4 regions of the Streptomyces sp. NPDC052042 genome follow, and region 1 is predicted to be linked to each of the others. Evidence: riboswitches for the same ligand, from Rfam matches in the RefSeq annotation. Region 1 holds a riboswitch; each other region holds the start of a gene.

What was found. Region 1 has a riboswitch for cobalamin ahead of metE (5-methyltetrahydropteroyltriglutamate--homocysteine S-methyltransferase). Riboswitches for the same ligand answer to the same signal wherever they lie in the genome.
Region 2: another riboswitch for cobalamin. It lies ahead of ACIHCL_RS14220 (ABC transporter substrate-binding protein); the one in region 1 lies ahead of metE (5-methyltetrahydropteroyltriglutamate--homocysteine S-methyltransferase).
Region 3: another riboswitch for cobalamin. It lies ahead of ACIHCL_RS13980 (CoA-acylating methylmalonate-semialdehyde dehydrogenase); the one in region 1 lies ahead of metE (5-methyltetrahydropteroyltriglutamate--homocysteine S-methyltransferase).
Region 4: another riboswitch for cobalamin. It lies ahead of nrdI (class Ib ribonucleoside-diphosphate reductase assembly flavoprotein NrdI); the one in region 1 lies ahead of metE (5-methyltetrahydropteroyltriglutamate--homocysteine S-methyltransferase).

The regions. Positions count from the first base shown of each region.
Region 1 covers NZ_JBIUBU010000018.1:64,057-71,618, reverse strand. The annotation lists gene thiI (tRNA uracil 4-sulfurtransferase ThiI) at 1-731, opposite strand, end outside; gene metE (5-methyltetrahydropteroyltriglutamate--homocysteine S-methyltransferase) at 1,191-3,509, opposite strand; cobalamin riboswitch at 3,678-3,900, opposite strand; gene ACIHCL_RS25950 (ATP-binding protein) at 4,288-5,565, shown strand; gene ACIHCL_RS25945 (multicopper oxidase family protein) at 5,923-7,562, shown strand, end outside.
Region 2 covers NZ_JBIUBU010000006.1:335,784-343,345, reverse strand. The annotation lists gene ACIHCL_RS14235 (ABC transporter substrate-binding protein) at 192-1,778, opposite strand; gene ACIHCL_RS14230 (ABC transporter ATP-binding protein) at 2,241-3,041, opposite strand; gene ACIHCL_RS14225 (FecCD family ABC transporter permease) at 3,038-4,180, opposite strand; gene ACIHCL_RS14220 (ABC transporter substrate-binding protein) at 4,177-5,208, opposite strand; cobalamin riboswitch at 5,251-5,434, opposite strand; gene ACIHCL_RS14215 (alpha/beta hydrolase) at 5,541-6,683, shown strand; gene ACIHCL_RS14210 (sensor histidine kinase) at 7,133-7,562, shown strand, end outside.
Region 3 covers NZ_JBIUBU010000006.1:271,201-278,762, forward strand. The annotation lists gene ACIHCL_RS13960 (enoyl-CoA hydratase) at 94-876, opposite strand; gene mmsB (3-hydroxyisobutyrate dehydrogenase) at 873-1,760, opposite strand; gene ACIHCL_RS13970 (enoyl-CoA hydratase/isomerase family protein) at 1,757-2,833, opposite strand; gene ACIHCL_RS13975 (acyl-CoA dehydrogenase family protein) at 2,830-3,978, opposite strand; gene ACIHCL_RS13980 (CoA-acylating methylmalonate-semialdehyde dehydrogenase) at 3,984-5,483, opposite strand; cobalamin riboswitch at 5,735-5,933, opposite strand; gene ACIHCL_RS13985 (hypothetical protein) at 6,148-7,560, opposite strand.
Region 4 covers NZ_JBIUBU010000005.1:148,617-156,178, reverse strand. The annotation lists gene metE (5-methyltetrahydropteroyltriglutamate--homocysteine S-methyltransferase) at 1-1,412, shown strand, start outside; gene ACIHCL_RS11895 (hypothetical protein) at 1,500-1,853, shown strand; cobalamin riboswitch at 1,918-2,141, shown strand; gene nrdI (class Ib ribonucleoside-diphosphate reductase assembly flavoprotein NrdI) at 2,307-2,747, shown strand; gene nrdE (class 1b ribonucleoside-diphosphate reductase subunit alpha) at 2,744-4,912, shown strand; gene nrdF (class 1b ribonucleoside-diphosphate reductase subunit beta) at 4,948-5,970, shown strand; partial or broken gene ACIHCL_RS11875 (citrate/2-methylcitrate synthase) at 6,330-6,540, opposite strand; gene ACIHCL_RS11870 (class I SAM-dependent RNA methyltransferase) at 6,735-7,562, opposite strand, start outside.

The DNA.
Region 1 (7,562 bases):
TACGCCTTGTACACCGACGACGGGTTCGTGTATGGGGCGCCGCTGAAGTGAACGAAGTCGCACGCCAGACCCCGCCGCATGGCCCGGTGGGCGGCGACGGGCGAGTCGTAACCGCCGGAGAGCAGCACCAGGGCCCGGCCGCTGGAGCCCACGGGCAGCCCGCCCAGCCCCGGATACCGTTCCCAGGACAGATACGTCTCCTTGCGGTCGATCTCGACGGCGAGGGTGACGTCGGGTGCGGTGAGGTCGACGGACAGGCCGGCCACGGCCTCCAGGACACGAGCCCCCAGGTACGCCTCCATCCGGGACGAGGTCAGCGGGAACTTCTTGTCCCGCCGCCGCACCCGTACGGCGAAGCGCACCGGGCGCTTGCCGCACACCGAACCGAGGGCGTCGACTGCCGCCGCGGTGATGGTGTCCAGCGTGCTGGGCACCCGCACGGCCGGCGCGACGGAATTGAAACCGATGACCCGCCGGGCCCGCTCCACCAGCGCCTCCTGCGGAACCTGGCCGCCCAGCACGGTGACGTTCTGGGCCAGCTTGATCCACGTCGAGCCACCGACACCGTGCAGCGCGACCCGGAGGTTGTCGTGCAGCTGCTTGGTGAAGCGGTGGCGGTTGTGGCCCTTGAGGAAGATCTCGCCGTGCTTGAGCAGCACGCAGGGGCCGTAGGAAGCCGAAGAATCGCCTGCGGAGGCCCGGGCGGCGGGCACACGGGGGTTGTCGGACATATGAACCTCTCAGAAATCCCAGTCGTCGTCGGTGGTGTCCTCCGCCCTGCCCATGACATAGGAGGAGCCGGGGCCGGAGAAGAAGTCGGGGTTCTCGTCGGTGCCCGGGGACGGCGCGGCCAGGATCTCCGGATCGACCTCTGTCTCCTCCGCTCGACCTCTGTCTCCTCTGCGCCGAAGCGGGCAGGATAACCCAAGTCGATCAGCGTCTTTTCGGCGTCGTAGCGGACGAGGACGGCCACGTCGTCCATCAGTCCGAGCGGCTCGTACAAGGTGCCGGAGTGCCGGAGTTCCAGCCGGTACGGTCCTCCGGCAGCTCATGCGTGAAGTCTCGCACCTTCTCCTGCCCGGCGGCACGATCAGTTGATTCGGCCCGGTGACCAGGGGCGGCGCACGCGCCGGCGTCGACCGGCCGGGGAAGGAACGTGGACGGCCCTTCCCCGGCCGCTGCGGCGGGCATCAGGAGCCGGAGAGCTCCTCACGGACCGTACGGGCGGCGGTGACGAGGTTCTCCAGGGAGGTGCGGGTCTCGGGCCAGCCGCGGGTCTTCAGGCCGCAGTCGGGATTGACCCACAGCCGCTCGGCCGGGATCGCCTTCAGACCGGTGCGCAGCAGCGCGGCAGCCTCCTCGGTGCCGGGCACGCGGGGCGAGTGGATGTCGTAGACACCCGGCCCGGCCTCGCGCGGGTAGCCGTGGGCGGCGAGTTCGCGGGCGACCTGCATGTGGGAGCGGGCGGCCTCCAGGCTGATGACGTCGGCGTCGAGGTCGTCGATGGCCTGGACGATGTCACCGAATTCGGCGTAGCACATGTGGGTGTGGATCTGGGTGTCCGGCCGCACACCGCTCGTCGTCAGACGGAACGCCTCGGTGGCCCACGCCAGGTAGTCCGGCCGGTCGGCTGCGCGCAGGGGCAGGGTCTCGCGCAGTGCGGGTTCGTCGACCTGGATGACGGAAGTCCCGGCCGCCTCCAGGCCGTTCACCTCGTCGCGCAGGGCGAGGGCGACCTGGCGAGCGGTGTCGCCGAGGGGCTGGTCGTCGCGGACGAAGGACCAGGCGAGCATGGTGACCGGTCCGGTGAGCATGCCCTTGACCGGGCGTGAGGTGAGGGACTGGGCGTACGTCGTCCAGCGCACGGTCATGGGCTCGGGGCGGGAGATGTCGCCGGCCAGGATCGGCGGACGCACGTACCGGGTGCCGTAGGACTGGACCCAGCCGTGCTGCGTGGCGAGGTAGCCGGTGAGCCGCTCGGCGAAGTACTGGACCATGTCGTTGCGTTCGGCCTCGCCGTGCACGAGGACGTCCAGGCCGGTCTTCTCCTGGAAGGAGATCACTTCTTGGATCTCGGCCCTGATGCGCTCCTCGTAGCCGACCGTGTCGATGCGTCCGGTGCGCAGGTCGGCGCGGGCGGTGCGCAGTTCACCGGTCTGGGGGAAGGAACCGATGGTCGTGGTCGGCAGCAGCGGCAGTCCGAGGTGGGCGCGCTGGGCGGCTGCCCGCTCGGCGTACGGCTGGGAACGGCGGGCGTCCGCCTCCGTGACGGTCGACTCGCGGGACCGGACGTCCGGGTCGTGCGTGATCGGCGAACCGGCGCGGGACGCCAGATCGGCGCGGTTGACGGCGAGTTCGGCGGCGATCGAACCGGTGCCCTGGGCCAGGCCCTTGGCGAGGGTCACGATCTCGGCGGTCTTCTGCTCGGCGAAGGCCAGCCAGCGCAGGATCTGCGGCTCGATGTCCCGCTCGGCCATCGTGTCCAGCGGCACGTGGAGGAGAGAGCAGGAGGCCGACACGTCGACCCGGTCGGCCAGCCCCAGGAGGGTGCCGAGTGTGGTCAGTGACGCGGACAGGTCGTTGACCCAGATGTTGCGGCCGTTGACGACACCGGCGATCAGGCGCTTGCCGGGCAGTCCGCCGACGGCGGCGAGCGCGTCCAGATTGGCGGACGCCCGCTCGGTGAAGTCCAGCGCCAGCCCGTCGACCGGGGCCTTCGCGAGCACGGGCAGTGCCTCGCCGAGCCGGTCGAAGTAGGAGGCGACCAGCAGCTTCGGCCGGTCGGTGAGGGCACCGAGGCCGCGGTAGGCCCGTTCGGCGGCGTCCAGCTCGGCCGGGGTGCGGTCCTGGACGAGGGCGGGCTCGTCGAGCTGCACCCACTCGGCACCAGCCGCGCGCAGGTCGGCGAGGACCTCGGCGTACACCGGGAGCAGCCGGTCCAGCAGGGTGAGCGGGTCGAAGTCCGCCGGCACGCCCGGGGCGGGCTTGGCGAGCAGAAGGTAGGTGACCGGGCCGACGAGCACGGGCCGTGCGGCGAGGCCGAGCGCCAGAGCCTCGCCGAGTTCCGCCACCTGCTTGGACGCATCGGCGGTGAACACCGTGTGCGGCCCCAACTCCGGTACCAGATAATGGTAGTTGGTGTCGAACCACTTGGTCATTTCCAGCGGGGCCACGTCCTGTGTGCCGCGAGCCATGGCGAAGTAGCCGTCCAGGGCGTCGGTCTCGACGGCGGCGCGGTGGCGTTCGGGGATCGCGCCGACCATGACGGTGGTGTCGAGGACGTGGTCGTAGTACGAGAAGTCGCCGGTGGGCACCTCATGGATGCCTGCGTCGGCGAGCTGCTGCCAGTTGGTGCGGCGCAGTTCGGCGGTGGTGGCACGGAGGGCGTCGGCGGTGACGCTGCCCTTCCAGTAGCCCTCGATCGCCTTCTTCAGTTCACGGTTCCGACCCTGGCGGGGGTAGCCGTACACGGTGGCCCGTGCTGCCGCGGCTGCGGACTTCGCTGTCACGGAGATCTCCTTCGCGAGATGAATCCCTGAGATCCCGGAGACGGGACGAGAGCGCGAAGGGAATGACGAACCTGACCACGACGACCCCGCGCGGCATAGGCACGGTCGTCCCGTCTGGTATGTACGCCGACCCGCCCTCGAGGTCACCGGGATGTCCACGCACGAGTCGTTCGCGCGCGGGCAGTTGGCAGGTCTTCGGACTCGCGGGCACGTCCTCGTCGTGCGAGGACACCTACTGGCCGTCGCTTCCCGGACCCTCTGCATCGGGTCCAGTGCGTATGACGGCGGTCGTTCCCGCTCACCGCTGCGGGGCAGTCCCAGATTCCCACCGGGTTCCCTCTTGCGACACCCCGCCTGGCGGACGGGGTGAACCAGCTGCACCGGGCAGCTTACGGGGTGTCGCACGGGAGGAAGGCGCCATGTCCAGCATCCGGATGGTGAAGTGGGACACCCGGAGCCCGGGACACCACGCGGCGGGAGGCGGCGCTCGCCCTTCCACCCGCACCCGAGACGCGGGCCGTCGCCCCCCGGCCGTCGGCGCGGCGGCTGCCGCCACCACCGCCGAGGGCACCGCCGGGGGCCGCACGCCACCCGGTGCGGCCGTGCGTGCGAGCGTTCCATGCCGGGCGGACCGGGGTGCGGGAGGCGCGCGGGCGAGTCCCGCCGTGACGACCTGTACCCGGTCCGTAGGCGTCCGCGCCACCGGATCCGCGGCCGATGAGCAGGCCCGGCCCGGGCAGGGGACAATGGCACCTCTGGGCCGGATGAGGTGGTGGCGATGCCCGCTTGGCATCTGCGCGACTATCACGAGGGCGATCTCGACCAGGCGATCCAGGTCTGGGACCAGTCCCGTTCGGCCTGCCGGGACCCGGTCTTTCCGGTGTCCGAGGTGATGGCCGCGGCCAAGGCCGGCCAGCCGTCGGTGGTCGCGGTGGTCGGCGACGAACTCGTGGGCATGGCCGTGGCTCAGGCGCACGGGGGACGAGGATGGGTCCTCCTCGTCGCCCTGGCCTCCCACTGGCGTGAGCGAGGGGCCGGCAGTGCACTGCTCACGGAGTTGGAGCGGCGCCTGCACGCACAGGGCGTCCGCCATGTCAGCGCACTGCTGCCCGCGGGTGCCACCGGGACGAAGGCTCTGGAGAACGCCGGATACCGGCTCCGCGACGACCTGACCTACTACGAGAAGATCGAACCGCCCGGAGCCGCGAACACCGATGTCCTGGCGGCGTTGGGCGGGCGCATGCTGCCGGGGGACCTCTGGGACGCCATGGCCGGCATGGACCGGGAGAAGCAGGTCGTCGAACGCCGTGTGGTGCTTCCGCTCGAGGAACCGGCACTGGCCGACCGCTACGGCGTGGTGCCGCCCAAGGCCATCATTCTCTTCGGCCCGCCCGGGACCGGGAAGACGAGTTTCGCCAAATCGGTCGCCTCACGGCTCGGCTGGCCGTTCGTGGAGCTCTTCCCGTCCCGGCTCGCGGCCGACACGGGCGACGGGCTGGCCGCGGCACTGCGGGAGACCTTCGCGGAACTGGCGGAACTGGACTCGGTGCTGCTCTTCATCGACGAGGTCGAGGAAATCGCCGGCGCGCGCTCCGGAAAGGCGGTCGATCCCGGCCACGGGGTGACCAACGAACTGCTCAAACTCATCCCCGTCTTCCGCGAGCAGGACTCCCGCCTGCTGGCCTGTGCCACCAACTCGGTGCGCTCCCTCGACGCGGCCTTCCTGCGCCCCGGCCGGTTCGACTGCGTCATCCCCATCGGGCCCCCCGACCCGACCGCCCGCGCGGCGATCTGGGCCCGCTATCTCGGGAACGCGGACGGCTGGGTCGACCTGGCCCAACTGGTGGCGGCCAGCGAGTTGTTCACCCCGGCCGACATCGAGTTCGCGGCGCGCAAGGGAGCGCAGACGGCGTTCGAGCGGGAAGTCGTGCACCGTCAGGGCCGACCGGCGACCACCGAGGACTACCTGGCCGCCATCGCCGACACACGGCCCACGCTCACCGCACGGGCGATCGAGGAGTTCACGGAAGACATCGAGAAGCACAGCCGGTTCTGAGGCCGCCGGAGAGTCGGGCCACCGATGACGGATCGCGGCACGACCCGGTGGTCACTTCATCGGGCCAGTCGCGCCGCATGCACTCGCCGAGGCCCGATCGGTGGGACGAGGCCGTGCGGGGCAAGCCTCACAGCCTGCCGAAGGGCGTTGACGGTGCCCGGAAGTTCCTTCGCCCGGAGTATTCCGGCAGCGCGTGTCCGGGCCGCCTGCGGCAGCCTGATGTGGCCTGGCACGAGCCGGTGGTTCGGGGGCCGCGGGGCCGGGCCGAGAAAGCGGCGGTGAAGGAGCCGATCCGACGAGTACCGGAGGATACGGGTGGTCACGAGACGCAGGTTCGTTCAGACAACGGTCGGCGGAATGGTCGCGCTCCTTCCCGCCGCCACCGCCCCACCACGGCTGTGGGTGGCGCCCGACAGGAGCGTCCTCGACCCGCGGAAGGTGGGCAAGTACGTCGCACCCCTCGTCGTCCCGCCCGCCATGCCGACGGTCCGCGGCGCGGTAGGCGCTCCCGTCGACCACTACACCATCGGTGTGCGGCAGTTCCAACAGCAGGTGCTGCCGCCCGGCCTGCCCGCGACAACCGTGTGGGGATACGGCTCCACCGGGCATCCCGGTTCCTTCCACTACCCCGCTTTCACCATCGAGGCCCGGTCGGGAACGCCCGTGCGGGTCAGGTGGCAGAACCAGTTGCGGGGCCGTGACGGCCGGTATCTGCCGCACCTGCTGCCGGTCGACCCCACACTGCACTGGGCGAACCCTCCGGGCGGAACCCGGGGCCGGGACGCGCGTCCCACGTTCCGCTCGACGCCCGGACCGTACACCGGCCCGGTGCCGATCGTGACGCATCTGCACGGCGGAAAGAACAGGGAGGAGAGCGACGGGTACACCGAAGCCTGGTACCTTCCCGACGCGCTCGACCTTCCTGCCGGATATACCGAAGTCGGTTCCTTCTACGAGGAGTTCAAGGAAAAGTTCGAAGAACGCTACGGAGAGGTCTGGAACCGGGGCGAAGCCGTGTTCCAGTACGCCAATGCGGAGCGGGCCTCGACCTTCTGGTTCCACGATCACGCCATGGGCATCACACGCCTGAACGTCTATGCGGGGCTGGCCGGGTTCTACCTCCTGCGAGGGGGCCACGCGGACCTTCCCGAGGGGGTGCTGCCCGGACCGGCCCCCCGGCCAGGCGATCCGCCCGGGCAGAAGTACTACGAGATACCCGTCGTCATCCAGGACCGTTCGTTCCATGCCGACGGCAGCCTCTCCTACCCGTCCGGACGCAGTGCCTTCGACGGATTCGGCGGACCGTACATCCCGCACAGCGACATTTCCCCGATCTGGAACCCGGAGTTCTTCGGCAACACGATGGTGACCAACGGGAGGACCTGGCCGTTCCTCCGGATCGAGCCCCGCCGATACCGTTTCCGGATCCTCAACGGGTGCAATGCGCGCTACCTGATCCTGAAGATCGTCACCCACCCACTCGCGCGCAGGCCCGCGCCCTCGGCCCTCCCGTTCTGGCAGATCGGCAGCGAAGGCGGCTTCCTCCCGTCGCCGGTCCAACTCGGCCAACTGCTCATCGCCCCCGCCGAACGCGCCGATGTCATCGTCGACTTCACCTCCGTTCCGGCCGGAACGGAGCTGTATCTCGTCAACGAGGGGCCCGACAAGGCGTTCCAGGGCGGGAAGGCGGGGACGGACTTCTCCCCGGCGGACCCGGCCACCACCGGGCAGATCATGAAGTTCGAGACAGGAACCCTCACGACGCGGGACACGACCGTACCTCCCGCACAGTTGACGCTGCCGCCGTTCGAACCGCTGGGAGAGGCGGGCCGAGTCCGGCAGGTCTCCCTCAGCGAGCAGAGTTCGGCCACGCTGCCGCATGTCGCTTCCCGGGAGATGCTGCTCGGCACCCTGGACGCGAAGGGCGCCGCCGTGCCGATGCACTGGCACGACCCCGTCACCGAGAATCCGGCGCTGGGGGCGACCGAGATCTGGGA
Region 2 (7,562 bases), on a different contig from region 1:
ACGGGCCGTCCCGGACTCGGTCTCTCCTGCGCGACCCGGTCGACGGCCCATGTTTCCGTGGGGGCGATGTCGATCAGACGGACGTGCGCCATCGGTGTGGCGGTCACCGCTCAGCACCCGACGCGCCGACGCTCCTCGGGGCGGAACCAGCCGCACGCGCGAGACGCCCGCACACGTAGGCCGTGCCGGCCTCACTTCGCGGAACTGAGCTCCCAGAAGCGGAAGACCGTCGAGGTGTCCAGGCAGTTCTGCAGCCCCCGGATGCTCTCGTGGGCGACGGCGTACTGCTGGCCCTGCCAGAGCGGCAGGAACGGCAGCTCCCGCGCCACGATGTCCTGGAGCTTGATGAAGTCCTGCCGGGTGTTCGCGCGGTCGGTCATGGCAGAGGTCCGCGGGATGATCTGGTCCGTTATCTCGTTGTTCTCGTAGTTGTTCGACAGCACGTTGTCCTTGCCGAAGAACGGCTGGGTGAAGTTGTCGGGGTCGGGATAGTCCGGGACCCAGCCCTTGACATAGACGCCGTACCTGCCTTCGGCGATGTTCTTCTCGTACTGCTTGAACGGGACGGACTTCATCTGGGCGTCGAAGAGTCCGCTTCGGTTCAACTGGTCGGCGATCGTCCGCAGTTCGTCGTCGGTCGCGGGTCCGTAGCGGCTCGGGGTGGACCAGAGCGTGAGCTTCACCCTCTCGTTGATTCCGGACGCGCGAAGGACCTCCCGTGCCCTCTGCGGCTTCGGGCTGTCGCCGTACGCGTCGAAGAACGAGGTGCCGTGGCCGGTGATGCCGACCGGGACCACCGAGTAGAGCGGTGTCGCCGTGTCCTGGTACACCTTGCTGACCAGGGAGTAGCGGTCGACGAGATGGGCGATGGCCTTGCGCACGGCGAGTTCGCCGACGACGGGGTCGCTGATGTTGAAGACCAGGTGCTGGACCTCGGCGCTGCTTCCCTGCACCACCTTGATGCCGTCCTTCTTGGCGGCGGCCGAGGAGTCCAGGGCGGCTACCGCCTTCGCTGTGAGGCCGCGGTACGCGATGTCGACCTCGCTCTTCTCCAGTGACGACCTCAGGGCCTGCTGGTCGCCGCGGAAGAGCTTCAGCGTCACACCGGAGTTCTTCACCTCGGCGTTCCCGTGATAGTCGGAGTTGACCGAGAAATCGGCTTGCGACCTGTCGATGGAGTCCAGCTTGTACGGCCCCGAGCCGACCGTCCTGTTGCCGTCGAGGAGGCGGTCCTTGGGATAGACCTGGTGGTCCACGATGGAACCGGCACCCGAGGCGATCTTGCTGGGGAATGTCGCGTCGGGCACCTTGAGGTGGAAGACGACCGTTCTGTCGTCCGGAGTGTCGATCGACGCGATGGTGGAGAGCATCGGCGAGGGGCCCGCCGGGTCGTCGATCGCGATGGTGCGGTCGAAGGAGTACTTGACGTCCTTGGACGTGAGGCTGTGGCCGTTGCTGAACTTCAACCCGTCGCGCAAGGTGCAGGTGTACGTCTTGCTGCCGTTCGAGAACCCGCAGTCGTCGGCGGCCTCCGGGACGGGGGTGGAGGAACCGGGAGGGAAGCTCATCAACGACTGGAAGACGTTGTTGAACAGGAGCCACGAACCCGGGTCGTACCCCGAGGCCGGATCGGTGGCGAGGATGCCGTCGGACATGCCGACGACCATCCTGCCCTTGCTCTCGGACGGCCAGATCTGGTCTTCGGGGCCGCAACCCGTCAGCAGCACCGCTGTCATTCCCCCGACGATCAGAGTGCTCGACCGCCTCGTACGCTCCATCACGGAAAGTGCTCCATACTGTCGGCCGGCCGCGAGGGTGTCCCCGGACAACCGGTTCGGGTCAGGAAGTACTGCGCGCGCCGCGACCGGGCTTTGTCGGCTCGGCCGGGCTCGGTGGTGCGGACCGGGCGGACTGTCGGGACCCGGTGTTCGCCAGGAATTGTATGCACGGTGACGGACAGTCAGCTTCCGTTTAGTGAATGACAGTCGGCCGATCGGCGAACAGGCCACGGGAAAGGGGTGGGTGCGTCGTGCGGCGGGAGCGCTCCGCGGGAGGGGCCGTACGGCGTTCCGCATTCCGGGTGGCCCTCGGGACGACACGCACCGCGAGGGGACCACGGGCCGGGAAGCCAGGGTTGTGCGGCGGCCGGGCGTCCGGCGTACGCGACTCGGGTGCCGGACCGCCCTCCGTCGCCCGCCCGTTCAGGGAGCGGAGTCGTCGGCCGCCGTCGGCCGGCCGGGCTACCGCTCTCCCGGCAGGAAGGTCACCTGGGGTGCTCCCGTGCGGGGATGCACGACGACCTCGCCGGCCACTCCGTACACCTCACGCAGCAGTTCCGCGGTCAGCACGTCGGCGGGCGGGCCCGACGCCGTGACCTCACCCCCGCGCAGGACGTAGAGGCGATCGCAGTAGTACGCCGCCAGGTTGAGGTCGTGGAGTGCGACCAGAACGGTGGCGGGAAGCCGCTGCAGTGCGCCGAGCACGTCGAGTTGGTGGCGGATGTCCAGATGGTTGGTCGGCTCGTCGAGGACGAGCAGCGAGGGCTGTTGGGCGAGCGCCCGGGCGATGAGCACCCGCTGGCGCTCGCCGCCGGAAAGACGGTCGAAGGGGTGGTCCGCGAGGGCGGTCGCGTCCACGGACGCGAGCGCCGAGGTGATCAGCCGCGCGTCCTCGGCGGTGTCGCCGTCGAACAGCCCCTTGTGCGGTGTACGGCCCATGGCAACGACCTCACGGACCGTCAGATCGAAGGCGGTGGCCGGTTCCTGGACCACCGCGGCCAGGATGCGCGCCAGCCCGCGCACGGGCAGGTGCCAGGCGTCGGCGTCATCGATCCGTATGCGTCCGGTGTCGGGGCGCAGCACACGGTAGACGGCGCGCAGCAGACTGGACTTGCCGCTGCCGTTGGGACCGACCAGGCCGATGACCTCACCCGGGCGGGCCCGGAGGGTGACGTCCCGGACCAGGTGGCGCGCACCGGCCGTCAGGGTGACGCCGTCGACGGTCAGGGCGGCGCCGGCGGTGTGTTCGGTCGTGTCGCTCATGCCGTTCCTCCTGCGGCGCTGCGTCGGGCGTCGCGGCGCATGAGCCAGAGGAAGAAGGGTCCGCCGCACAGCGCGGTGAGGACTCCCACCGGGAGTTCCATCGGTGCCGCGACGGTGCGGGCGGCGATGTCGGCCCAGATCAGGAAGACGGCTCCGCCGAGAGCGGCTGTTGGCAGGACGCGGCGGTGCTCGCCGCCGACGAGGAGCCGCACGGTGTGCGGCAGCATCAGACCGACGAAGCCGATCGGCCCCGCCGCCGCGACCAGGATGCCGGTGACGAGAGACAGCAGGATGAACATGCGTGCCCGGAACCGGGCCACGTCGAGCCCCATCGTGCCCGCGGCCTCCTCGCCCGCCAGGAGCAGGTTCAGGTTCCGTGCCTGCACCAGGAGGACGGTGATGCCCAGCAGCAGGGCGACGACCGGCAGCCACAGCGCGTCCCAGCCGGCTCCGCCCAGGCCGCCGAGGGTCCAGGCGAGGACGGCACGGGCCTCGTGGCCCCGGCCCGTGGTGAGCAGCAGCAGATTGGTCACCGCGGTCAGGATCGACGCGACCGCGACACCGGACAGCACGAGCCGCGAGGAGGTGATGCGGCCGCCGGTGCGCGCGACCGCGTACACCAACACCAGTGCGCCCAGGGCACCGGCGAACGCGGCGGCGGGCAGCGAGACGGGGCCGAGTGCGCCCAGGCCGAGCACGATCACGGAGACCGCGCCCAGGGACGCGCCGGAGGACACCCCCAGGAGGTACGGCTCGGCCAGCGGATTGCGGATCAGGGCCTGCAGGGCCGTGCCCACCACCGCCAGTCCGGCGCCGGTCACCGCACCGAGCAGCACCCGCGGCGCCCGCACATCGAGGACGATCGTCTCCCGGGCCCGGGTCCAGGACGGCTCCCGCCAGTCGGCGCCCAGCGCGTGAGTCACGATGCCCCACACCTGGCCGGGCGGTACGCGCACCGAGCCGATGGCCAGACCCGCCGTGACGGAGGCCACCAGCAGCAGCGCGAGGACGGTCAGCGCGAGAGCGAGCGGAACGCGCCCCGACGGGCTGCCGCGGCGCCGCTGGCGCCGCGTCTCCCCGTCGGCCGCCCCCTCGACCGTTCCATCGGCCGGGGCGGTTCCCACGGGCGTCCGCGTCATCGGAAGCTCTCGGGATGCAGGCCGCGCGCCAGGCCGTCGACGGCGTACGCCGACCGGATGCCGACGAGGGTCGCGGTCAGCGGCAGGACCACGAACCGCTTGTTCCTGATGGCCGGGACGTCGGCGAGGGCGGGCTGCGAGAGCAGGAACCGCTTCTTCTGCTCGACGCTGCCGGAGCCCGCGTAGTCGTAGATCACCACGGCCTCGGGCTTGCGGGCCACCACCTGCTCCCAGGAGACGTCTCCGAAGACGTCGCCGAGGTCCGCGAAGACGTTCCGGCCGCCCGCCAGGCCGATCAGGTCGTTGCCCAGGCCCTTCCCGCCCGCGGTGAAGGCGGTCTTCTCGCCGCTGTCGTAGACGAAGACGGGTACGGCGGGCCTGTTCTTCACCGCCGCGGCGGCCCGGTCGACGCGCCCGCGGAGATCGGCGACCAGTTCGGCGGAGCGGTCCGGGACGCCGAAGATGCCGCCGATGGTGCGGATCTCGTCGTAGGTGTCCCGCATCGTCACCCGATTCCTGCCGCAGTACTCGCGGTTGAGGTAGGTGTCGACGCCCGCCGCGGCGAACGCCTTGCGCGACCGGCCCTCGTTCTCGGCGAACGCGCTTCCGTAGCCGCCGTAGACGAAGTCCGGCTCCGCGTCCAGGACGGTTTCGAAGGACGGCTCCTTCTTCGCCAGTTCGGGTATGGCCGCGAAGTCCTTGCTCAGTTCGGGCAGGACGGCCGAGTCGGGGAAGGCGGTACCGGCCATGCGGTCCTTCAGCCCCAGGGCGAGCATCAGTTCGGCGGGGTGCTGATGGATGGTGACCACTCGCGAGGGCGGTCCGTCGTACGTCGTCGTGACGCCGCAGTTGTCGACGGTGACGGGGAAACCCTTGGCCGGTGACGCGCCCGTCCGTGGCTTTCCGGGTGAGTCGTCACCGGCGCCGCAGCCGGCCGTCAGCAGGGCGGTGGTCAGGGCCAAGGCCCCGGCGGCGGCGCGCAGGGTGCGACGGGGCCGGGCAGAGGGAGAACAGGGGCGGCCGAGCATGCCGAAGTACACGTAGAGCCTTCCTGGGGAGTCCGCGCTCCTCACAACGGGCCCGCGACAGGCCAGTGTCCTGACTCCCGGATCGACGTTCCCCCCCGCCTTCCCGCGCCGTGCGCAGTGGCATGTCGAAGGGTTGCACTCCCCGGTCACAGTGGCGGGACCGTGCCGGATTCGCACCGGCTTCCTGTCTCCCGTCGCGGCGATGACCTGCTGATACTACGTTTCTTCGAGGTCGCGGCGTCAACACGGGGTTCCCGACGTCTCGCGTTCGACGTAAAAAGGTCGAAAAGCGGGTAAAGCATCGTCCTGTGTGCGACATCCTCCGTGCCGTGATGAACCTGACGGGGACACCCTTCTTCCTGGCCACGATCGTGCTGGCCGTGATCAGCGTGACGCTGCCCCTGCTGCTGTGGGGGCGGGTGCGCGGCCCCGCCGTGGTGCGCGGCGCGACCCGTCTGACGATGGTCCTCCTCGCGCAGGGAGCGGCCGTGCTGAGCGTCTTCGTAGTGGTCAACAACACCAACGGGCTGTACGACAGCTGGTCCGACCTGCTCGGCACCGGACACCACGTCGTCGCCGCCCCGGACCTCGGGCGCGACGGGCTCGGGAGCCACAAGGACCTGGCGAACGAGCCGAAGACCGTCCAGGAGTTCCAGCCCGCGCACGACCCCCGGATGGGGCCGAACGTCCGTGTCACCCAGCTGCGCGGCCGGGTGTCGGGGGTGCGCGGCGAGGTGTACGTGTGGCTGCCGCCGCAGTACGACCAGCCGGCGTTCCGGCACCAGAAGTTCCCCGTGGTCGAACTCCTCGGCGGCTTTCCCGGGTCGGCCAAGGCGTGGTTCAGCAGCCTGCGGGTTCAGTCCCAGCTGGCGGCCGAGATGCGCAGCGGCGGGATCGCCCCGTTCATCCTCGTCGAACCGCGCACCAATCTGCTGGCCGGTCAGGACACCGGATGCGCCAACGTACCGGGCGTCGTGGACGCCGAGTCGTGGCTGAGCGTGGACGTCCGGCAGATGGTGATCGACACCTTCCGCGCGCGCGGCAGTGCCGGCGGCTGGGCGGTGGCCGGCTTCTCGGCCGGGGCGCACTGCGCCGTCAAGATGGCACTGGCCCACCCCGACCGGTACCGGGCCGCCGTGGGCCTGTCCGGCTACAACGACCCGGCCGCCGAACGCGTCTCCCTCACGGCCCGCGACCCGGAGCTGCGGCGGGTCAACAACCCGTTGTGGATCCTCCGCCACGCGACCACGCCTCCGCGCGTGGCGCTCTACCTCTCGGGCAGCCGAGACGACGGCTATCGCGACGGCCTCGCGCTGCGGCGGGCGGCGGTACCTCCGACGCGGGTGGTGGTGGCGCAGGTGACCGGACCGCACACCATTGGACTGTGGAAGCGGCAGGTGCCACAGGTCTTCCGCTGGCTGACGACCGAACTGTCGCCGTGGGTGGGGAGGATCGCCCCGACGAAGGGCGTCTGAACCGACGCCGGACGGCCGACGGGCCGGATCCCCGGCCGGGGATCCGGCCCGTCGGCCGTCCGCGCGCTCGCCGGTGTACGTCGGCGTCGTCCGCCCGCGCACTCGCTCGTCCACCGAACCGCCGCCCGTCGGACGACCGGTGGTACCGCAGGTTGCCCGGCCCGGCCCCGCCCACGGCGAAACGGCCGGGGTGGGGCAGCGGCGTGTCGGGGACGTCGCGGCGGCGCCGCACCGGCCGGGCGTCGGCCGAATGGAGCCGTCCTGAGCATCCGGCCGGGCGATCGTGACGGCCCCGCCGGACGTTCGGTCCGGTCGCCGCCCAAGGCCCGGCGGACGCGTGGGCACCGGCTTTCGGGGGTGCCGGGAGGGGCCGGACGACCGGTGGCGGAGGCCGAACGTCCCGTCCGCGAGACGATGCCCGGGGCGGTCGCCGACCCTACGGTGGTGGCATGGCGGCGAACAGTGCTCGGAAGCGGGGGGAGCGGTCCCGGTTCGGTGTGATGGAGGCGGTGGGCCTGGTCGTGCTGTTCGTCCTGTCGGTCGTGGCCGCCTCGATCATTCCGCACGAGCGCGAGTTCTCCCTGCGCTGGCAGGCGGTGGTGCTGGCCGGCATCGGCTGCTCCGCGCTGGTGTGGCGGCGCCGTCACCCGGTCGGCGTACTGGCCGTGGCGGTCGGCTGCGGGGTGGCCTTCCAGGTGTTCGGATTCCGGGAGAGCCCGCTGGTCATCAGCCCCGTCCTGGTGTCGGTCTACACCGTCGCCGTGCTCACCGACCGGCGCGTGACCTGGACCGCGGCGCCCCTGTCGGCCGCCATACTCGTGGGCGCCGCCGTACTGTGCGACCCGCGCTCCTGGCTGGCCCCCGACAACGCGGCGATGC
Region 3 (7,562 bases), on a different contig from region 1:
GCCGGTTGACCGTCCCGCACGGAGTGCGGGACGGCGGCCCGGCCACGAAGGTGTGGACCGATCACCCCGCGGTGTGCGGGAGGCTCAAGGAGTTCAGCGGTGCCGGAATTCGGCGGGACGTTTGTCGACGAAGGCGCTCATGCCCTCCTTCTGGTCCGCGGTGGCGAATACCGCGTGGAACAGGCGGCGTTCGAAGCGAACGCCTTCGACGAGGGTCGTCTCGAAGGCCCGGCCGACGGCCTCCTTGGCCATCATCGCGACCGGCAGCGACATGCCCGCCACGGTCTCGGCCACCGCGAGGGCCTCGGTGAGAAGTTCGTCGGCGGGCACCACACGGGAGACGAGCCCGCTGCGCTCGGCCTCGACCGCGTCCATGGTGCGTCCGGTCAGGCACATCTCCATGGCCTTGGCCTTGCCGACGGCGCGCGTCAGCCTCTGGGAGCCGCCGATGCCGGGGATCACGCCGAGTTTGATCTCGGGCTGGCCGAAGACGGCGGTGTCGGCGGCGAGCAGGATGTCGCACAGCATGGCCAGCTCGCAGCCACCGCCGAGCGCGTACCCGGCGACCGCCGCCACGGTCGGGGTGCGCAACTGCCCCAGCCGGTCCCAGGCCGCGAACCAGTCGGCGAGGTACATGTCCATGTACCCCTGCGGCTGCATCTCCTTGATGTCGGCGCCGGCCGCGAACGCCTTCGCCGACCCGGTGATCACCACACAGCCGCAGTCCGGGTCCCGGTCCAGGGCCTCGGTGGCGGCGACGACCTCGTTCATGACCTGGAGGTTCAGCGCGTTGAGGGCCTTCGGACGGTTGAGCGTGAGCAGGGCGGTACGGCCCTTGCGCTCGACGCGGATCGTCTCGTGATCGGCCAGGGTCATGACTGCTCCTCGTTCTGGTCCCGGATGGTTCGTACGATGCCGGAGAAGTCCTCCGCCGCTCCGACCCGTTCGGCGTAGACGGCATACAACTCGGCTGCCCGCAGGCCGAGTTCGGCGTTCACTCCGGCGGCTCGGACCGCGTTCGCCGCCAGGCCCAGGTCCTTGGCCATGAGGGAGGCGGCGAAGCCCGGCCGGTAGTCACGATTGGCCGGGCTGGCCGGGACCGGACCGGGCACCGGGCAGTTGACGCTGAGCGCCCAGCACTGGCCCGAGGCCGCCGAGGCCACGTCGTACAGGGACTGGTGGGACAGGCCGAGGCTCTCGCCGAGGACGAAAGCCTCGCTGACGGCGATCATGGAGACGCCGAGGATCATGTTGTTGCAGATCTTGGCGGCCTGACCTGCGCCGGCCCCACCGCAGTGGACCGCCTTCCTGCCCATCACCTCCAGCAGGGGAAGCGCCTCGGCGAACTCCTCCTCTCCCCCACCGGCCATGAAGGTGAGGCCGGCGGCCTCGGCGCCGACGACACCGCCGGAGACCGGGGCGTCCAGGGCCCGCATCCCGGCCGCGGCGGCACGCTCATGGGCGGTGCGGGCATCGGCGACGTCGATGGTGGAGCAGTCGACGAAGAGGGTGCCCGGGCGAGCGGCGGGAAGGATCTCGTCGTAGAGCCCGAGGACATGGCGGCCGGCGGGCAGCATGCTGATCACGACGTCCGCGTCCGCGTCCGCGACGGCGTCCGCGGCGGAGGCGGCGGGCTCCAGACCCGGGCCGGGCGTGACCACGAGGTCGTAGCCGCGCACCCGGTGGCCGGCCTTGACGAGGTTGGCGGCCATGGGGCCGCCCATGTGTCCGAGTCCGATGAACGCGACGGTACGGCTCACCAGGCCACCTCCTGGGTGGTGTCGGGTGTGGCGAGCCCGAGTTCGCGCTCGCCGAGCGGGGTGAAGAAGCGCTCCACGTCGGCGTCGGTGACCTCGGCGAGGGTGCCCGGGGACCAGCGCGGGTCGCGGTCCTTGTCGATGACCTGGGCGCGGATGCCTTCCACCAGGTCGTCGGTGGCAAGGACGGCGCAGGAGACGCGGTACTCCTGGTCCAGGACCGCTTCGAGCGGTCCGAGCCCGCGCGCGCGGCGAAGGGCCTCCAGGGTGACCTTCAGGGCGGTGGGCGATTTGGTGAGCAGGGTCCGGGCCGTCTCGCTCGCGGCCGTGCCGCCGTGCGCGAGCAGCCGTTGGACGATCTCCTCGACCGTGTCGGCGGCGTAGCAGGCGTCGATCCATTCCCGGCGGTCGGCGAGTTCACCCTCGGGAGCCGGGCGCGTGTGCCGGGTGAGCGCCTCGTGCACGGGCAGATCGGCGAGGTCGGCGACGAGCCGAGGGAGCTCGTCCGACGGTACGTAGTGGTCGGCGAGCCCGCACAACAGCGCGTCCGCGGCGCTGATCGGCGCTCCGGTCAGCGCGAGATGGGTGCCCAGTTCGCCGGGTGCGAGGGCGAGCAGATAGGTGCCGCCGACGTCGGGGACGAAGCCGATACCGGTCTCCGGCATGGCGATCCGGGACCGTTCGGTGACGATGCGGACGCTGCCGTGCGCGGAGACACCGACGCCGCCGCCCATGACGATGCCGTCCATGAGGGCGACATAGGGCTTCGGGTAGCGGGCGATGCGGGCGTTGAGGCGGTACTCGTCGCGCCAGAAGGCGGCCGAGGCGGTGCCGTCGCCGGTGCGGGCGTCGTCATGGATGGTCCGGATGTCTCCGCCCGCGCACAGGCCGCGGTCCCCGGCACCGGTGATGACCACGGTTTCGACGGCCGGGTCGTGCTCCCATTCGGTCAGGGCTTCGGCGATGCACAGCACCATCTCGTGCGACAGCGCGTTCAGCGCCCTCGGCCGGTTGAGGGTGATGTGCGCGGCCCGTCCGGTGCGGTGCAGCAGGACGGGTTCCCGGGTGGCGGTCATCCGAACGCCTCCGTCAGGCCGCGGGCCACGATGACGCGCATGATCTCGTTGGTTCCTTCCAGGATCTGGTGGACCCGAAGGTCGCGGACGATCTTCTCGATGCCGTACTCGCTGAGGTAGCCGTAGCCGCCGTGGAGTTGCAGGGCGCGGTCGGCGACCGCGTACCCGGTGTCGGTGGCGAACCGCTTGGCCATCGCGCACAGGTACGGCGCCTGTGGGTCACCGCGGTCGAGTGCCTGGGCGGCCTGCTGGACCAGGGCGCGCGCGGCCGTCAGTTCGGTCGCCATGTCGGCGAGACGGAAGCGCAACGCCGGGGCGTCGAGCAGACGCTGCCCGAACGCCTCCCGGTCGGCGAGGTGGGTCAGGCTGCGGTCCAGGGCGCTGCGGGCGCCGCCGAGGGAGCAGGCGGCGATGCCGAGCCGGCCGCCGTTGAGCCCGCTCATGGCGATGCGGAAGCCGTCTCCCTCGGCGCCCAGCCTGCGGTCCGCGGGCAGCCGGACGCCGTCGAGGATCACCTGGCGGGTGGGCTGGGCGTTCCAGCCCATCTTCCGCTCGTTCACGCCGAACGACAGGCCGGGGTCGTCGCGCTCGACGACGAAGGCGGAAATGCCGTCCGGCCCGTCTCCCCCGGTTCGCGCCATCACGAGGTAGACATCGGATGTGCCTGCTCCGGAGATGAACTGTTTGACGCCGGTGAGGACATAGGTGTCACCGTCGCGCTCGGCGCGGGTGCGCAGGGCGGCGGCGTCGGAGCCGGCCCCGGGTTCGGTGAGGCAGTAGCTGCCCAGGGACTCGGCGGTGCACAGGGTGGGCAGCCAGCGGGCGCGCTGGGCGGGGCTCCCGTAGTGGTCGATCATCCAGCCGACCATGTTGTGGATGGAGAGGTAGCCGGCGATGGAGGGGCAGCCGGTGGCGAGGACCTCGAAGACGACCACTCCGTCCGCGCGGGTGAGGCCGGAGCCGCCGTGTTCCTCGCGGACGTAGACGCCGGCGAGTCCGAGATCGGCGGCGTGGCGCAGGACGTCGGCCGGAAAGTGCTTCTCCTGGTCCCAGTCGACGGCGTGCGGGGCGAGGTGTTCCTGGGCGAAGTCGAGGGTTACCTCGGCGAGGGCCAGCTGGTCCTCGGTCAGGGTGCTCGTGGTCATGGTGTTCACCCCATCGTGGGCATGGTGAAGCTCGCGTTCTCCTTGATCCCGGAGGGCCAGCGCGAAGTGACGGTCTTGGTGCGGGTGTAGAAGCGGATGGAGTCCGGTCCGTGCTGGTTCAGGTCGCCGAAGCCGGAACGCTTCCAGCCGCCGAAGGTGTGATAGGCGACGGGCACCGGGATGGGCACGTTGACGCCGATCATGCCGGTGTTGACGCGGCGGGCGAAGTCGCGTGCGGTGTCGCCGTCGCGTGTGAAGATCGCGACGCCGTTGCCGTACGGGTGCTCGCTGGGCAGCCGTAGCGCTTCCTCGTAGTCGGCGGCGCGGACCACCGAGAGTACGGGGCCGAAGATCTCTTCGCGGTAGACGCGCATGGCGGGGGTGACCCGGTCGAAGAGGGAGGCGCCGGTGAAGAAGCCGTCCTCGTGCCCGGCGAGGGTGAAGTCCCGTCCGTCGACGACGAGTTCGGCTCCCTCCGTGACGCCGATGTCCACGTAGCGGCGCACCCGCTGCACGGCGTCCCGGCTGACCAGCGGGCCGAAGTCCGCGTCCGGGTCGTCGGAGCGGCCGATGCGGAGGGTGGCGATGCGCTCCTTGAGCGCGGCGACGAGGGCGTCGGCGGTCTCCTCGCCGACGGGGACGGCGACGGAGATCGCCATGCAGCGCTCGCCGGCGGAGCCGTAACCGGCGCCGATGAGCGCCTCCACGGCCTGGTCGAGGTCGGCGTCGGGCATGACGATCATGTGGTTCTTGGCGCCGCCGAAGCACTGGGCGCGCTTGCCGTGGGCGGCGGCCGCGGCGTAGATGTGCGCGGCGATCGGGGTGGAGCCGACGAAGCCGAGGGCCTGGACGCGCGGGTCCTCCAGCAGGGTGTCGACGGCCTCCTTGTCGCCGTTGACGACGTTGAGGACGCCGGGCGGAAGGCCGGCCTCCAGGAAGAGCTCGGCGAGCCGCAGCGGCACGGACGGGTCGCGCTCGGACGGCTTGAGGACGAAGGCGTTGCCGCAGGCCAGTGCGGGTGCGGCCTGCCAGAGCGGAATCATCGCGGGGAAGTTGAAGGGGGTGATGCCGGCGACGACGCCCAGTGGGGATCGCAGTGAGTGCACGTCGATTCCGGTGCCGGCGTTGTCGGTGAACTCGCCCTTGATGAGGTGGGGCACCCCTGCGGCGAACTCGACCACCTCCAGGCCGCGCTGGATGTCCCCGTGCGCGTCGGCGACGGTCTTGCCGTGCTCGCAGGACAGCAGCCGGGCGAGGCCGTCCTTCTCCTCCTCCACGAGTTGGAGGAAGCGCAGCAGCACGCGGGCGCGGCGCTGCGGGTTCCACTCGGCCCAGGCCGCCTGGGCCTCGACTGCGTCGGCGATGGCCGCGCGTACCTCGTCCTCTGCCGCGAGGGGGACGCGGGCCCGGATGTCTCCGGTGTTGGGGTCGTACACGTCGGAGAACCGCCCGGACGTGCCGGCGGTGTGCTTGCCGCCGATGAAATGTGTCAGTTCACGGACCATGGAAGCCTGCTCTCGTCAGGTGAGATCCAGGGACGGCACGGCGAGGCGGCGCACCGGCACCGGTCGGGTGCGGGCGCGCGGGAGCCTGCCGTGGGACGCGAGGGCACGGGGCCGTCGAAGGACTACTGCCGGTCACGGCACTAGTGCCAGGAGCGGCGCTAATCGCGCCGTTCCGGGCGCGGTCTCTCCGCCGGATCGCCTGGACCATGGATACGGGCCGGTGCCATGCGTGTCTGCTCCATCCTCGTGGAAAACACGGAACAACCCGCGGCCGGTATCCTGACTCCCGGATCACTGCCCGCGTCCCGGCCTTCCCGGCGGATCCCTCCGCCAGTGGCTCCTGCTGCTGGAACGCACGCTCCCCGGTCACAGTGGCGGGACCGTGCCGGATTCACACCGGCTTCCCTGCACCGCGGGCCTTGTACCGGGACCATATAGTTGGACGTCCTAGTAAGTCCACCAGGCTCCCTGACCGCGTCGAATCGGCGTCTCCCCGGAAAGGCCCGTTGCGTGCCCCGGGTGGTCCGCGACGGCCGGACCGTGTCCCGAAACACCGCGAAGACGTGGCCTCCGGGCTCCTGGGTCGTCTTGAGGCGCCGCGTCGCTCCGGTCCGTCGGCGGACCGGAGCGACGCGGCGGCAGGAGGCGGTCGGCCCGCCGCAGGTCACGCGCCCCAGCGCAGCGCGATGGTGTCGCCGACGTTGATCGGCTTCTCTCGGGTCGCTCCCGCGAACGCCGATCCGTCGACGCTCACCTTCCAGGTCTGGGACCCGCTGTTGGCCTTGCCGTTGACGGCGGTCACGGTGCCGCTGCCGGACGAAGGGCTGACGCCCGTGACGCAGCCGGACGGCGTGGCCGCGTTGGTCGCCGCGTCGAGGACGGCCCCGAGGGTGGTCGTGGTCCCGGTGGGCGTGAAGGAGACCGAGCAGACCTTGAGGTTGCCCGTTCCGTCATCGACGGTAAGGGCCAACTTGGTGGCCGTGCCGACGGTGAAGGCGCTCTGCGCGACCCACTGGGGGGCGCCAGGGGTGACCGGGACGGCCGGTGCGCTCGTGAAGCCGCCGCCGACGACGGCCCGGAGAGCATCGATGGAGGCGTAGGCGGAGGGGGCGCTGTCGCTGGGCTTGTACTTGAACCCGCCGCCCGGGTTGTACTGGTTGGCAATGAGGAAGTCGATCGGAGTCTTGTCATTGACCGTGGTGAAGTCGGCGGACTGCGGGTCGATGCCGCAGGCGTTGAGGCCGGCGACCGCCCAGCCGTTGGAGCTGGTGTTCACGCCGTAGAGGGAGTTGAAGGCACCGGTGGTGGCGATCAGCTTGCCCTTGAGGAAGTTCTTCGCCTTGACGACGCCGGTGTCGGTGTTCGGCACGCCCGAGGTGCACAGTGCGGCGAGGGCGGCGCCCGTCATGTCGATGTCACTGGCCGTGTTGAGGGCGGCGGGGTCGCCCTCGACCTTCTGGTAGGTCCAGCCGCCGTCGTTGTGCTGGTTGGCGCGGAGCTTGACGACGAGCGCGTCGGTCAGAGTCTGGGGGACGCGGGCTCCGCCGGCCTGGGTCCGCGCGCCGCCGAGGGCCAGAGCGGCGAAGACGGTGCCGTTGAAGTTCGAGGGCGGGCCGAAGTAGCCGGGTTCCGCGGTCTGCCAGTAGCCGTAGATGTCGGCTATGAGATTGCGGGAGGCGGAGACTCTGGCCGGGTCGACGCCCGCGGCGTACGCGTTGAGGGTGCCGCGCTCGTAGTCGGTGACGACCGGAGCGGCCGACGGCCAGCCGGACGTGGCGAGCAGGTTGCGGTAGACGGTGCGTGCGTTCTTCGTGGTGTCACCACCTGGGGCCACGTCGACGACGGCCGTACCGGCGGCAGCGAAGGCGCTGAACGCCCACTCGTTGGAGAGACCGGATCCGGCGTACGAACCGTCCGCCGCCTGAAGGGTTTTCAGATAGGCGACGCCGTTCGTCTTCGCCGCGGCGAGCTGTGCCGGGGTGGAGGTCGCCGATGCGGGCAGGACGGTGAGGGCGAACGCGCCGAGGGTCACCGGCATCGTGAGCGCGAGACGCCGGGTGGTTCGAGTACGGGGCATGG
Region 4 (7,562 bases), on a different contig from region 1:
ACGGCCGCAACATCTGGATCAACGACCTGCAGAAGTCGCTGTCCACCCTCGGCACCCTTCTCGGGCTCGCCGACCGGGTCGACGTCGCCGCCTCCTGCTCCCTGCTGCACGTGCCGCTGGACGCCACTGCCGAGCGGGACATCGACCCGCAGATCCTGCGCTGGCTGGCCTTCGCCAAGCAGAAGACCGCCGAGATCATCACTCTCACCAAGGGCCTCGCCCACGGCACCGGTTCGATCGCCGCCGAACTCGCCGCCAACCGGGCCGACCTCGCCTCCCGCGCAAACTCGCCGATCACGCATGACCCCGCCGTCCGGGCCCGCTCCGAGGCCGTGACGGCCGCCGACGCGCGCCGTTCCCAGCCGTACGCCGAGCGGGCAGCCGCCCAGCGCGCCCACCTCGGACTGCCGCTGCTGCCCACGACGACCATCGGCTCGTTCCCGCAGACCGGTGAACTGCGCACCGCCCGCGCCGACCTGCGCGCCGGGCGGATCGACACGGCCGGGTACGAGGAGCGCATCAGGGCGGAGATCCAGGAGGTCATCGCCTTCCAGGAGAAGGCCGGCATCGATGTCCTGGTGCACGGCGAGGCCGAACGCAACGACATGGTGCAGTACTTCGCCGAGCGGCTCACCGGCTACCTCGCCACGCAGCACGGCTGGGTCCAGTCCTACGGCACCCGGTACGTGCGTCCGCCGATCCTGGCCGGGGACATCTCGCGCCCCGAGCCGATGACGGTGCGCTGGACGTCGTACGCGCAGTCACTGAGCGACCGCCCGGTCAAGGGCATGCTCACCGGGCCGGTCACCATGCTCGCCTGGTCCTTCGTCCGCGACGACCAGCCCCTCGGCGACACCGCCCGCCAGGTCGCCCTCGCCCTGCGCGACGAGGTCACCGATCTGGAGGCGGCCGGCACCTCGGTCATCCAGGTCGACGAGCCCGCGCTGCGCGAGACGCTGCCGCTGCGGGCCGCCGACCACGCCGACTACCTGGCGTGGGCCACCGAAGCGTTCCGTCTGACGACGGGCGGTGTGCGGCCGGACACCCAGATCCACACGCACATGTGCTACGCCGAATTCGGTGACATCGTCCAGGCCATCGACGACCTCGACGCCGACGTCATCAGCCTGGAGGCCGCCCGCTCCCACATGCAGGTCGCCCACGAACTCGCCGCCCACGGCTACCCCCGCGAGGCCGGACCGGGCGTCTACGACATCCACTCCCCGCGCATCCCGAGCACCGACGAGGCAGCGGACCTCCTGCGCACCGGGCTGGAGGCCATCCCCGCCGAACGGCTGTGGGTCAATCCCGACTGCGGCCTGAAGACCCGCGGCTGGCCCGAGACCCGCGCCTCCCTGGAGAACCTCGTCGCCGCCGCCCGCACCGTCCGGAGTGAGCTGCCCGCCTCCTGACCGAGAAACCCAGTGGGCCGGGACGCCACAAGCGTCCCGGCCCGTCCCACAACACCGCCAAAACCAAGGCAGGAAGGGGGGCCAACGGTGCGCGGCAAACCGCGACAGGTCGTCGTGGACGGCAGGCCCATGATCGCCATGTCCGAGAAGCAGTTCGAGAGCCTGCTGGCCATGCGCAGACAGCTCGGCAGCCAGACCGCCAAGATGCGGATGCTGCGTGACACGCTGGCCGACCTGGGCGAGTTCCTGGACTCCGTGGCCGAGGCGCTCGACGCCGACGCGTCACCCGAGCCAGAGGAGATCAGGCCCCCTTCCAACCCCCCACATCCCGAGCCGGTACTGGTCACCGAGATACGCCGACGCGCACAACAGCTACGCACCATCACCGGGGCAGGACGCACTCCAAGAGGCCGGCGCCCGTCCGACCGCACCAGAACTTAGGTATACCTAAGTTTCTCGTGCGACACAATATCTGGGGCGTGCACGCTCACCATCTTCTAGATGTAGTGTTGATGGTGCTGGTGGTTCGCCGGGCACTCCTGTGTTCGGCGTCGCAAGAGGGAACCCGGTGCAAGACCGGGACTGCCCCGCAGCGGTGAGCGGGAACGACCGCCGTCATACGCACTGGGCCCGACCTGCCGGGCCTGGGAAGCGACGGCCAGTAGGGATCTCGTACGACACGAGACACGCCCGCGAGTCCGAAGACCTGCCACCGGTGCGTACGCCGGACAGCGGTGTGCGCGCTCCGAGGCCCCGAGGGAGGGCCAGGTGGCAGACGCACGGTTCCGGGTGAGGCGTATTGTCCGCCGCCCCATCTCGCCGTACGTGCCGCGCCGCTCCTCCCCTCCCGGTCCTCGGGCGATGACGGGAGCGAGCGAGAGGAGGCGGCGGCCGATGAGCGGTCTCGTGTATTTCTCCAGCGTCTCGGAGAACACCAGGCGCTTCGTGGAGAAGCTGGGCCTGCCGGCCACGCGCATCCCCCTGCACCCACGCCATGAGGGCATGCCGCGGGTGGACGGGCCGTATGTGCTGATCACGCCGACCTACGGCGGCGGCGAACGCGCCGGCGCGGTCCCCAAACAGGTGATCCGCTTTCTGAACATCGAGGCCAACCGCGCACTGCTGCGCGGAGTCATCGCCTCCGGCAACGCCAACTTCGGCGCCGAGTACTGCCTGGCCGGCCGGGTCATCTCGGCGAAGTGCCAGGTCCCGGAGCTGTACCGATTCGAACTGCTCGGCACGGACCGCGACGTCCGCGCCGTGAGGGAAGGGCTGCAGGAATTTTGGACACGACACTCGTCAACCAGTCGGACGGCGGAGCGACAGGCAGCATGAACACCCTCACCACGGCGATCACGGTCCCCGCGGACCAGCGCGAGTCGGTCGGCACGCGCAAGGACTACCACGCGCTGAACGCCATGCTGAACATGTACGACTGCGACGGCCGCATCCAGTTCGACAAGGACCGCGAGGCCGTCCGGCAGTACTTCCTCCAGCACGTGAACCCGAACACGGTGGAGTTCGGATCGCTGAAGGAGAAGATCGACTATCTCATCGGACACGACTACTACGAGGAGGCGTCAATCCGGCGCTACCGGTGGGAGTTCCTGGAGGGCCTCTACGCACAGGCGTACGCCCACGAACACCGCTTCCGCACCTTCCTGGGCGCGTTCAAGTACTACACCTCGTACACGCTGAAGAGCTTCGACGGCTCCCGCCACCTGGAACGGTACGAGGACCGGGTCGTCGCCACCGCCCTGTTCCTCGGCGCCGGCGACGAGACGCTCGCCTCCCGCCTGGTCGACGAGATGATGACCGGCCGCTTCCAGCCCGCCACCCCCACCTTCCTCAACGCGGGCAAGGCCCAGCGCGGCGAGCTGGTCTCCTGCTTCCTCCTCCGTGTCGAGGACAACCTGGAGTCCATCGGACGCGGCATCAACTCCGCGCTGCAGCTGTCCAAGCGGGGCGGCGGAGTGGCGCTGCTCCTGACGAACCTGCGGGAACAGGGCGCCCCGATCAAGAAGATCGAGAACCAGTCGTCCGGCGTCGTGCCCGTGATGAAGCTGCTGGAGGACTCCTTCTCCTACGCCAACCAGCTCGGCGCGCGCCAGGGCGCGGGCGCGGTGTACCTGCACGCCCATCACCCTGACATCATGCGGTTCCTGGACACCAAGCGGGAGAACGCGGACGAGAAGATCCGCATCAAGACGCTCTCGCTCGGCGTGGTCGTCCCGGACATCACCTTCGAACTGGCCAAGCGCAACGAGGACATGCACCTGTTCTCGCCGTACGACGTCGAGCGCGAGTACGGCAAGCCGCTGGCCGACCTGTCCGTGAGCGAGCACTACGACGAGATGGTCGCCAACCCGCGCATCCGCAAGACCACCCTCAGCGCACGTGAGTTCTTCAAGACGATCGCGGAGCTCCAGTTCGAGTCCGGCTACCCCTACCTGCTCTTCGAGGACACGGTGAACCGGGCCAATCCGATCCCGGGCTGGATCAACATGTCCAACCTGTGCTCGGAGATCCTTCAGGTCAACACACCGAGCACGTACGACGCCTCGCTCGGCTACGAGACGGTCGGCAAGGACATCTCCTGCAACCTGGGCTCGCTCAACATCGCCGCCGCGATGGCCTCCCCCGACCTCGGCGCGACCATCGAGACCGCTGTGCGCGGCCTGACCTCCGTCTCCGACCAGTCGAACATCGACGCCGTGCCGTCCGTGGCGCACGGCAACGACCTCTCCCACTCCATCGGCCTCGGCCAGATGAACCTGCACGGCTACCTCGCCTCCAAGCACATCCACTACGGCAGCGAGGAAGGGGTGGACTTCACCAACATGTACTTCTACGCGGTCGCCTTCCATGCCCTGCGCGCCTCCAACCGCATCGCGATCGAGCGCGGCACCGCCTTCGACGGCTTCGAGAAGACCGCGTACGCCGACGGCTCCTACTTCGACAAGTACACCGAGCGGGTGTGGGAGCCGGCCACCGAGCGGGTCCGGGCTCTGTTCGCCGATACGGGGATCACCCTGCCCACGCAGGCCGACTGGCGCGAGCTGAAGGAGTCCGTGCGGGAGCACGGCATCTACAACCAGTATCTCCAGGCCGTGCCGCCGACCGGCTCCATCAGCTACATCAACGACTCGACCGCCTCCATCCACCCGATCGCCTCGAAGGTGGAGATCCGCAAGGAGGGCAAGCTCGGCCGCGTCTACTACCCGGCGCCGCACATGGACAACGACAACCTGGAGTATTTCCGGGACGCGTACGAGATCGGCTACGAGAAGATCATCGACACCTACGCGGCGGCCACCCAGCACGTCGACCAGGGCCTGAGCTGCACCCTCTTCTTCCGGGACACGGCCACCACGCGCGACCTGAACAAGGCGCAGATCCATGCCTGGCGCAAGGGCATCAAGACCCTCTACTACATCCGGCTGCGTCAGGAGGCCCTGGAAGGCACCGAGATCGAGAACTGCCTGTCCTGCACCTTGTGACGCCGCCCCCTACCGACTTCCTGGAAGCACGCACCATGACCACGACTCCCGCCCCGCTGACCGAGCTGTCGGTCACGCCGCCCTCCTACCGCCACGACCCGGCCGCCCGGCTGCGACCGGTCAACTGGAACCGCGTCACCGACGAGAAGGACCTGGAGGTGTGGAACCGGCTCACGGCCAACTTCTGGCTGCCCGAGAAGGTACCGCTCTCCAACGACGTGAACGCCTGGCAGCAGCGGCTCACCGTCGAGGAACGCACGCTCACCATGCGCGTGTTCACCGGCCTGACCATGCTCGACACCGTGCAGGCCACGGTCGGTGAGATCGTCCAGATCCAGGACGCCCGCACCGAGCACGAAGAGGCCGTCTACACCAACATCGCCTTCATGCAGGCCGTGCACGCCCGTAGCTACTCCTCCGTCTTCTCCACCCTCTCCAACACCCCGGAGATCGACGACGCATACCGCTGGGCCGTCGGCAACGACGTTCTCCAGCAGCGCTGCAAGACGGTCCTGAAGTACTACTACGGCGACGACCCGCTCAAGCGGAAGGTCGCCTCCACGCTCCTGTCGTCGCTGCTGCTGTACGCGGGCTTCTACCTCCCGCTGCACTTCTCCACGCACGCCCTGCTCACCAACACGGCCGACATGATCCGGCTGATCCTGCGCGACAAGGCGGTGCACGGCTACTACTCCGGCTACAAGTACCAGCGCGGCCTGGAGAAGCTCGACTCCGCCGGGCAGGAGGAGATGCGGGCGTTCACATACGATCTGCTGGAGGAGCTGTACCAGTTGGAGCTCCAGTACTCGGGTGAACTGTACGAGCCGCTCGGGCTGATGGACGACGTGGCCGTCTTCGTCCGGTACAACGCCAACAAGGCGCTGATGAACCTCGGCTACCCGGCCCGCTTCGGCGCGGAGGAGACCGAGGTGAACCCGGAGATCCTGGCCGCCCTTTCACCGGGTGCGGACGAAAACCACGACTTCTTCTCCGGCTCCGGATCGTCGTACGTCATGGGCAAAGCGGAGGACACCGCCGACGACGACTGGGACTTCTGAGAGGTTGACAAGTCCGGCGAACCCAGCGTGCCCGCCGCGCGCACGGCGTCCGGCCCGCAGGGCTCGTGCGTGCTGCTCAAGCATGGCGAGATCTTCCTCAAGGGCCGTGACCGTCACCGCTTCACCGAGAGGCCGCACGACACCTGCGGCTCTCACTGCGCGGGATCGGCGGCTCGACGTGGATCAAAACGGCCCAGAACGTGACCGTGCTGGGCGGCCGGGTGTCCCAAGAGGCCCTGCTGGAGCGGGCGCGCAGGTGATCGGCCTCAACTCCGTGGAGCCGGCCGTGCGAGTGCCCAGCGATCTGGACGCCAGGTGGCCAGCCAGACGCCGGCCAATCCGGTCGCCGTGGACGAGGCGGCGGCACTGCCCGTGATGCGGCTCATCACGAAGATGGGTGTGAAGGCCGGGATGTCGAAGCCCATGAGGTGATAGGCGAGCCCGGCAGGATAGTCCAGGATCGGATGGCTGCCCTTGCGATTGATCACGGCGTGCCGCAGGGCCGCGTGGCGAGCCGGTCACCTCGGGGTCGGCGGCACGCGCCACCAGCCGGTCGAGGGCGTCCCCCATGGGTTGGACGGTGCGGGCCGCGTTCTCGGTGGCACCCCATCAACTCTCGTCACGACAGGACCTGACCTGCCCAACAGTTTACCTGACACCCCATCAGGACGAGCGCCAAATGAGCGTCACGAGCACCATTTCAGCGTCAGGATATCGCCCGCAACGCCCACACCGCACATCATGCGCACGCCCGAAACCGCAGGTCAGGAACCCTTCGCGGCCGGTTCAAGGATCGCGACGCACTCCACATGGTGCGTCATCGGAAACAGGTCGAACGCCCGCAGCGTCCGCACCCGGTAACCCCCCTCGCGGAAGTACGCCAAGTCGCGGGCGAGGGCGGCCGGGTCGCAGGCCACGTAGGCGATGCGGCGGGCGCCGAGGGTGGTGAGGCGGGCGACCGTCTGCTTGCCGGCGCCGGCCCTGGGCGGGTCCAGGACGATGAGATCGGTCTCGGTGATGCCGGTGCGCGGGAGGACCTGGTCGACCTTGCCGTGCTCGATGCGAACCCGGTCCAGGTCCTTGAGGTTGTGCCGGGCGTCCTCGACGGCGCGCTTGCCGGACTCGATGCCGAGGACCGCGCCCTTCTCGCCGACGCGCTGGCCGAGGGCGCCGGCGAACAGGCCGACGCCGCAGTACAGGTCGAGGGCGGTGTCGCCCTTGCGGGGCAGCAGGCCCTGCATGACGGCGCGGACGAGCGTGTCGGCGGCCTGGGGGTGCACCTGCCAGAAGCCGCCGGAGCCGACGCGGTAGGTGCGGTCGTCGGCGCGTTCGCGGACGAAGGCGCGACCGTGCACGCGGTGGACGCCGCCATCGCGTTCGTCGACGCGCATCACCGAGACGGGCTTGTCGAGTGCGACGAGCGGCAGTCGGGCGCCGGGCCTCGGGGTGAGGATGACCTGACGGTCGTGGGAGCCGGTGGCGGCGATGGCCTCCACCGAGGCCATGCCGGACCATTCCCGCTTCTCGATGCCGAGTTCGGTGACGCCGGGGGCCGCGATCAGGCAGCGCTCGACGGGCTGCACGTCGTGCGA